Regions from separate parts of the Bradyrhizobium sp. USDA 4510 genome, predicted to be linked through region 2. Evidence: predicted binding sites of a transcription regulator. Region 2 holds the regulator's gene; each other region holds the start of a gene.
What was found. Region 2 encodes PhoB, which activates phosphate uptake and scavenging genes when phosphate is short. Its sites were predicted from a motif close to TGTCATNNANCTGTCAT; they were not measured.
Positions count from the first base shown of each region.

Region 1 (2,261 bases), 600 kb from region 2:
CGCCGAAATGCTTGGCGTCGATCTCGCGCCAGCGTTCCCAGCCGAGCACGGCGGGGCCGTCGCGCAAGATGATCTGGCCGGTCGGGCCTTTCGAGCACGCCGCGAAATAGCCCTGCGTGCCCGCCACCATCGCCGCCAGCGGATCGTTCTCGGCGCGCGAGATGCGGTCGAGATCGGCAACAAGGTCGATCGACACCTGCTCGAACACCGCCTCGAACACCGCCTCCTTGGTCGCGAAGTGATGATAGACCGCGCCCTTGGCGACACGCGCGCCGGCGGCGATGTCGTCCATCGTCGCAGCGGCGAAGCCGCGCTCGCCAAAAATGCGCCGCGCCGCCTTGACGATGGCGGCTCTGGTTTTCTCGCGCCGTTCGGCCTGGGTTGCCATGGCGCATCTCTAGCCCAGTTCCAGACGCAAGCCAATTGACTTACCGACTACCAGTCGATAAATACCGACTATAAGTCGGTAAATGGAGAATGCTCGATGCCCTCGCTTAGGACGTTGCAAGCCTTCGCTGACACGGTCGAGTCCAACGACCATGTCGGCGCGATCAGGAACTTCTATTCAGTCGATGCCCGCACCCAGGAGAACGACGGCGAGTGGCGGGTCGGCCGCGAGGCGCTGGCGGCGCGCGAGGCGGCGGTGCTGGCCGCGGTCGCCGGCGTCAAGACCACGCGGCTCGGGCCGCTCCTGCTTGACGGCGATCATTCGGCGATCTGCTGGCGCTTCGAATTCACCGGCAAGGACGGCAGGGTCCGCAGCATGGAGGAGGTCGCCTGGCAGACCTGGCGCGGCGATGAACTCGTCGAAGAGCGCTTCTTCTACGATCCGCAGCAGATGGCGCGCTGAAATCGCGCCGGCCCTTGCGGCAATACGCCCCGGCGCCGCCTCATTGCGCCGTCATCCGCCGCCACTAGCCTCCGCCCCGATGCGCATGATGCGCAAGGGCGGAGCATCGATCATGATCAAGGGAGTTGCCGGCGTGGCCGTCACGCTGGTGTTGTCGGCAGCGCCGGCGTTCGCCCAGACGATCTATCCGATCGATCGCGCCGATATCCTCGTCGGCGCCAAATTCGACTTCAAGGTCGAGCTTCCGGAATTGGTCGATCAAGCAAAGCTCAAGGTCACGCTGAACGGCGCGGACTATGCCGCGGTGTTCGGCCAGGGCGGCACATTCACCGCGCACGAGGCCGGCCGGGAGCAGTCGGCGCTGTTGCTGCGCGATGTCTCGCTCGTCAAGCCTGGGCAGGTCGCCGTCGAAGTCAGTGACGGCACGCAGAGCCGGACCGTGAGCTGGACCGTCTACGACACCGGGGCACGCAAGGCCAGGAACGTGATCCTGTTCATCGGCGACGGGATGTCGCCGTCGCATCGCGTCGCCGCGCGAATCCTCTCCAAGGGAATCGCGAAGGGCAAGAGCCGCGGCAAGCTCGCGATCGACGACATGCCGCATATGGCGCTGGTCGCGACCGCCGGCTCGGACTCGATCATCACCGATTCGGCGAATGCCGCGAGCGCCTACGCCACCGGCCACAAGGCCGCGGTCAATGCGCTCGGCGTCTACGCCGATCGCACGCCCGATCCGCTCGACGATCCCAGGGTCGAGACCATCGCGAGTCTTGCCAAGCGGCGGGCGGGCCTCGCCGTCGGCATCGTCACCAACACCGAGGTCGAGGACGCGACCCCGGCGGCGATGGTTGCGCATACCCGCCGCCGCGCCGCCTATGACGCGATCGTCGCGCAATATTTCGACGCGAAGCCCGACGTGCTGATGGGCGGCGGCTCCGCGAACTTCCTGCCGCAATCCGCGTCCGGATCGAAACGCAAGGACGATGTCGACTATCTCGCGCGCTTCCGCGACGCCGGCTATCCGGTCGCGACGACCGCAGGCGAACTCGCCACGCTCGCGGCCAAACCGGACACCCGCCAACTGCTCGGCCTGTTCGCCGCCGGCAACATGGACGGCGCGCTCGACCGCAAGTTCCTGAGGGGCGGCGGCGTCAGGAAATTCCCCGAGCAGCCGGACCTGACCGAGCAGGTCCAGGCCGCGCTCACGGTGCTGTCGAAACACGAGGCCGGTTTCTTCCTGATGGTCGAGTCCGGCCTGATCGACAAATACGCCCATCTGCTCGACATGGAGCGCGCGGTCTACGACACCATCATGCTCGACAATGCGGTGCGGCTGGCAAAGGACTGGGCGAAAGCGCGCAACGACGACACGCTGATCCTGGTCGTGGCCGACCACAACCATCCGAACAGC
Region 1 covers NZ_JBSSBT010000001.1:7,931,233-7,933,493, reverse strand. The annotation lists gene ACVMDN_RS36855 (TetR/AcrR family transcriptional regulator) at 1-388, opposite strand, end outside; gene ACVMDN_RS36850 (polyketide cyclase) at 485-850, shown strand; gene ACVMDN_RS36845 (alkaline phosphatase) at 963-2,261, shown strand, end outside.
Region 1: ACVMDN_RS36845 (alkaline phosphatase) is a predicted target of PhoB. The motif match lies at 889-905, and genes of this name have one in related genera.

Region 2 (2,261 bases):
CCGATAAGACCGCCTTCATGTATCTCGGCGAGCTGATCGAGTTCGACGACACCAACAAGATATTCACCTCACCGAGCGATCGGCGCACCCAGGACTACATCACCGGCCGGTTCGGTTGACCGGCGCATGATCCGGAAAAGTGGAAACCGGTTTTCCGATCAGGTCATGCTAAAATTCAGGACACGAAACCATGATCCCCGGGATCATGGTTGAGGGAGACAAGCGATGGCTTCTGAACATACCGCCAAGGCATTCGACAGCGACCTGCAGGAGTTGACTCGCCTGGTCGCCGAGATGGGCGGCCTGGTCGAACGGATGATTACCGAGTCGGTCGACGCGCTGATCCGTCGCGACGTCGCGCTCGGCAAGCGCGTGGTCGCCGCCGACATCGAGATCGACAATCTGCAGCGCAACATCGAAGAGCGGGCGGTGCTGACGATCGCCCGCCGCCAGCCGATGGCGATCGATCTGCGTGAGATCGTCAGCGCGATGCGCGTCGCCACCGACCTCGAGCGGATCGGCGACCTCGCCAAGAACATGGGCAAGCGCGTCGCGGCGCTGGAGAGCGATTTCCAGCCGCTGAAGCTGATCCGCGGCCTCGAGCACATGACCGACCTCGTGCTGTCGCAGGTCAAGTCGGTGCTCGACGCCTATGCCGCGCACGACCTGCCGGCGGCGATGAACGTCTGGAAGGGCGACGAGGAGGTCGATGCGATCTGCACCTCGCTGTTCCGCGAACTGCTCACCTACATGATGGAAGATCCGCGCAACATCTCGTTCTGCATCCATCTGATGTTCTGCGCCAAGAACATCGAGCGGATCGGCGATCACGCCACCAATATCGCCGAGACCGTGTTCTACATGATCGAGGGCCAGCAGATCACCGACAAGCGCCCGAAGGGCGACATGACCACTTTTGCCACCACGGTGCCGGGCAACTGAGGCATGATCGGCAAGCACGGAACCGGCAAGAGCGAAACTGGATGATCCTCGCGACAAATCGTTTCCGCGGGGACTATGCTCAAGGAAGTAAGCGTTTCGGTTTGCGTCTGGGCAACGGATCACCACAGAGAAAGAACTTAAACCGATGAGCGCACGCATTCTGGTAGTCGAAGACGAGGAAGCGCTGACGACGCTGTTGCGCTACAATCTCGATGCGGAAGGCTACGATGTCGAGACGGTGGGGCGCGGCGACGATGCGGATACAAGGCTGAAGGAGCGCGTTCCCGACCTCGTGGTGCTGGACTGGATGCTGCCGGGCCTGTCCGGCATCGAACTGTGCCGCCGCCTGCGGGCGCGGCCCGAGACCAAGCAGCTTCCGATCATCATGCTGACCGCGCGCGGCGAGGAAAGCGAGCGCGTGCGCGGGCTTGCCACCGGCGCGGACGATTACATCGTCAAGCCGTTCTCGGTGCCGGAGCTGCTGGCGCGGGTGAAGGGCCTGTTGCGCCGCGCCAGCCCGGAGCGGCTTGCGACCGTGCTGACCTACGGCGACATCGAGCTCGACCGCGAGAAGCGCCGCGTGGCGCGCTCGGGCCGTCCGATCGATCTCGGGCCGACCGAGTATCGCCTGCTCGAATTCTTCCTTGAGCATCCCGGCCGCGTGTTCAGCCGCGAGCAATTGCTCGACAGCGTCTGGGGCCGCGACATCTACATCGATGAGCGCACCGTCGACGTGCATATCGGCCGCCTGCGCAAGCTGCTCAATCCGGGCCGCGAGCAGGATCCGATCCGCACTGTGCGCGGCGCCGGCTACGCGCTCGACGACCGCTTTGCCAAGGCCGAGCCGCAGCCGTAACGGCCATGCGGCATTCATAAACCGCAACACGGCGTCGTCCCGGCGAAACCCGGGACCCATACGCTGCGGCCAGCGCAATCGGCACGCGGCCAGACGGCTTTCTAACAACACCCATTCGTGGTTATGGGTCCCGGCCTGCGCCGGGACGACGCTGGTGATATAGCCGGGCTGGGTCACACAAAAAAATCCCCGCTTTCGCGGGGATTTGTCTTTGAGGTCTTCCGTCGTTTTCCCGAGTGCTCACTTGATCTGCGGTTTCGCCGACGGCCGGCGGCGATCGGCGGCGGGCTGGTAGGCGACGCGCGAGTGATGCGCGCAATAGGGCAGGCCGCCGAGCGCTTTGCCGCCGCAGAAGAAGAATTCCGGGCTCGAGGGATCGCCGACCGGCCAGTGACAGGTGGCCTCGTTGAGCTCGAGCAGCGACAGCCGCTGGCTCATCGGCACCACATTGTCGTAGGAGATC
Region 2 covers NZ_JBSSBT010000001.1:7,327,171-7,329,431, reverse strand. The annotation lists gene pstB (phosphate ABC transporter ATP-binding protein PstB) at 1-119, shown strand, start outside; gene phoU (phosphate signaling complex protein PhoU) at 226-942, shown strand; gene phoB (phosphate regulon transcriptional regulator PhoB) at 1,088-1,798, shown strand; gene ACVMDN_RS34145 (GcrA family cell cycle regulator) at 2,039-2,261, opposite strand, start outside.

Region 3 (2,261 bases), 4.1 Mb from region 2:
ACACCGTGGTGTTTGTCCTGATGGTGGTGGTGTTGCTGGTGAAGCCAACGGGACTGACGGGACGGGCGGCTTGATATGTCAGCATTGACCGACGATACACTTCCGATCACGCCGCGCGCGATGCGCGACGAAATGATCGTATTCGCCGCGATGGCGCTGCTGCTGGCGATCGTGCCGTGGACGGGGATCTATCCGTTCTTCGTCATGCAGGCGCTGTGCTTCGCGCTGCTCGCCTGCGCCTTCAACCTCCTGATCGGCTATGGCGGCCTGCTGTCATTCGGCCACGCGATGTTCCTCGGCACCGCCGGTTACGTCTCGGCCCACGCGCTGAAGGTGTGGGGGCTGACGCCGGAGCTCGGCATCCTGGTCGGCACCGCGGCCGCGGCCTTGCTCGGCCTGGTCACCGGCTACATCTCGATCAAGCGGCAGGGCATCTATTTCTCGATGATCACGCTGGCGCTGTCGCAGCTGCTTTACTTCCTCTATTTGCAGGCGCCGTTCACCCATGGTGAAGACGGCATCCAGGGCATTCCGCAAGGCCACCTGCTCGGCATCTTCGATCTCTCGAAGCCGCTGGTGCTTTACTATGTCGTGCTGGTCGGCTTCCTCGCCGGGTTCCTGCTGATCTACCGCACCATCAACTCGCCGTTCGGCGAGGTGCTGAAGTCGATCCGCGAAAACGAGCCGCGGGCGATTTCGCTTGGCTACAAGACCGACCAGTACAAGCTGCTCGCCTTCATCCTGTCGGGCACGCTGGCGGGCTTTGCCGGCTCGCTGAAGGTGTTCGTGGCGCAGAATGCCTCGCTCACCGACGTGCACTGGTCGATGTCCGGTGAAATCGTGCTCATGACGCTGGTCGGCGGTCTCGGCACCATCTTCGGCCCGGTGGTCGGCGCCTTCGTGATCATCGCCATGCAGCAATATCTCGCCGGTTTCGGCCAGTGGGTGACGGTGATCCAGGGCGTGATCTTCGTGGCCTGCGTGCTGCTGTTCCGGCGTGGCCTGGTCGGTGAGCTGGCCCATTTGTTGCGGCGGTCGCTGTAGGGCAGGTCCCGGCGACTTTCGGCCGACATAGCGGTGGACGACCGCCCGCTCGGGCGGTCGACCCCGATGCTTTCCCCGCCAGATGCTCTATGACAGTTCTGTGACAGTCGCTAAAAGGGCTGTCCCGGAATGATGGAACTGAGACATGCTGCGCTGGTTTCGCGCCTTCCTGCCCAAGGAAGAGCGGTTTTTCGACCTGTTCGCCCGACACGCCCGGACCTCCGTGCAATGCGCATTGGCGTTGCAGGACATGCTGAAGGGCGGGGAGGAGACTCCGGTCTTTTGCCAGCGCGTCAATCAGTTCGAGAACGACGCCGATAGCGTCACCCGCGAGGTCCTGACCGCGGTTCGCCGCACCTTCATCACCCCGTTCGATCGTGGCGATATCAAGAACCTGATCACCTCGATGGACGACGCGGTCGACCAGATGCAGGCGACCGCAAAGGCGGTCATGCTGTTCGAGGTGCGCGAGTTCGAGCCGCCGATGCGCGAGATGGGCGGCCTGATCGTCGAATGCGCCAATCTGGTCGGCCGCGCGCTGCCCCTGTTGCAGTCGATCGGCCACAACGTCTCGATGCTGACCCAGATCACCGAGGAACTGACCAAGCTCGAGGGCCGGGTCGACGATCTCCAGGATATCGGGCTCAAGGAGCTGTTCCTGAAGCACCGCGACGCCAACACGATGGACTACATCGTCGGCGCGGAGATCTACGACCATCTCGAGAAAGTGGCCGACCGTTTCGACGACGTGGCGAACGAGATCAACTCGATCGTGATCGAGCAAGTCTGAGCATGATCCGGAAAAGTGTGATGCGGTTTTCCCTGCGACAAACACGAAGCGTTTGCGCGGCGATCATGCTCAACAAAGCACAATAGGGCAGGGCCATCACGTGGACGCCACGCTGGGTCTTCCGATTCTGACCATCCTGATCGCGGTCGCGCTGCTGTTCGACTTCCTGAACGGCCTGCACGATGCCGCGAACTCGATCGCGACCATCGTCTCGACCCGCGTGCTGCGGCCGCAATATGCGGTGGTCTGGGCGGCGTTCTTCAACTTCGTCGCGTTCCTCGTGTTCGGCCTGCACGTTGCCAACACGATCGGCACCGGGATCATCGAGCCGTCGGTGGTGGATGCGACCGTGATCTTCGCAGCATTGGTCGGCGCGATCGTCTGGAACGTGATCACCTGGGCGCTGGGCATTCCGTCGTCGAGCTCG
Region 3 covers NZ_JBSSBT010000001.1:3,228,075-3,230,335, forward strand. The annotation lists gene ACVMDN_RS14500 (branched-chain amino acid ABC transporter permease) at 1-74, shown strand, start outside; gene ACVMDN_RS14505 (branched-chain amino acid ABC transporter permease) at 76-1,044, shown strand; gene ACVMDN_RS14510 (DUF47 domain-containing protein) at 1,190-1,834, shown strand; gene ACVMDN_RS14515 (inorganic phosphate transporter) at 1,935-2,261, shown strand, end outside.
Region 3: ACVMDN_RS14510 (DUF47 domain-containing protein) is a predicted target of PhoB. The motif match lies at 1,134-1,150, and genes of this name have one in related genera.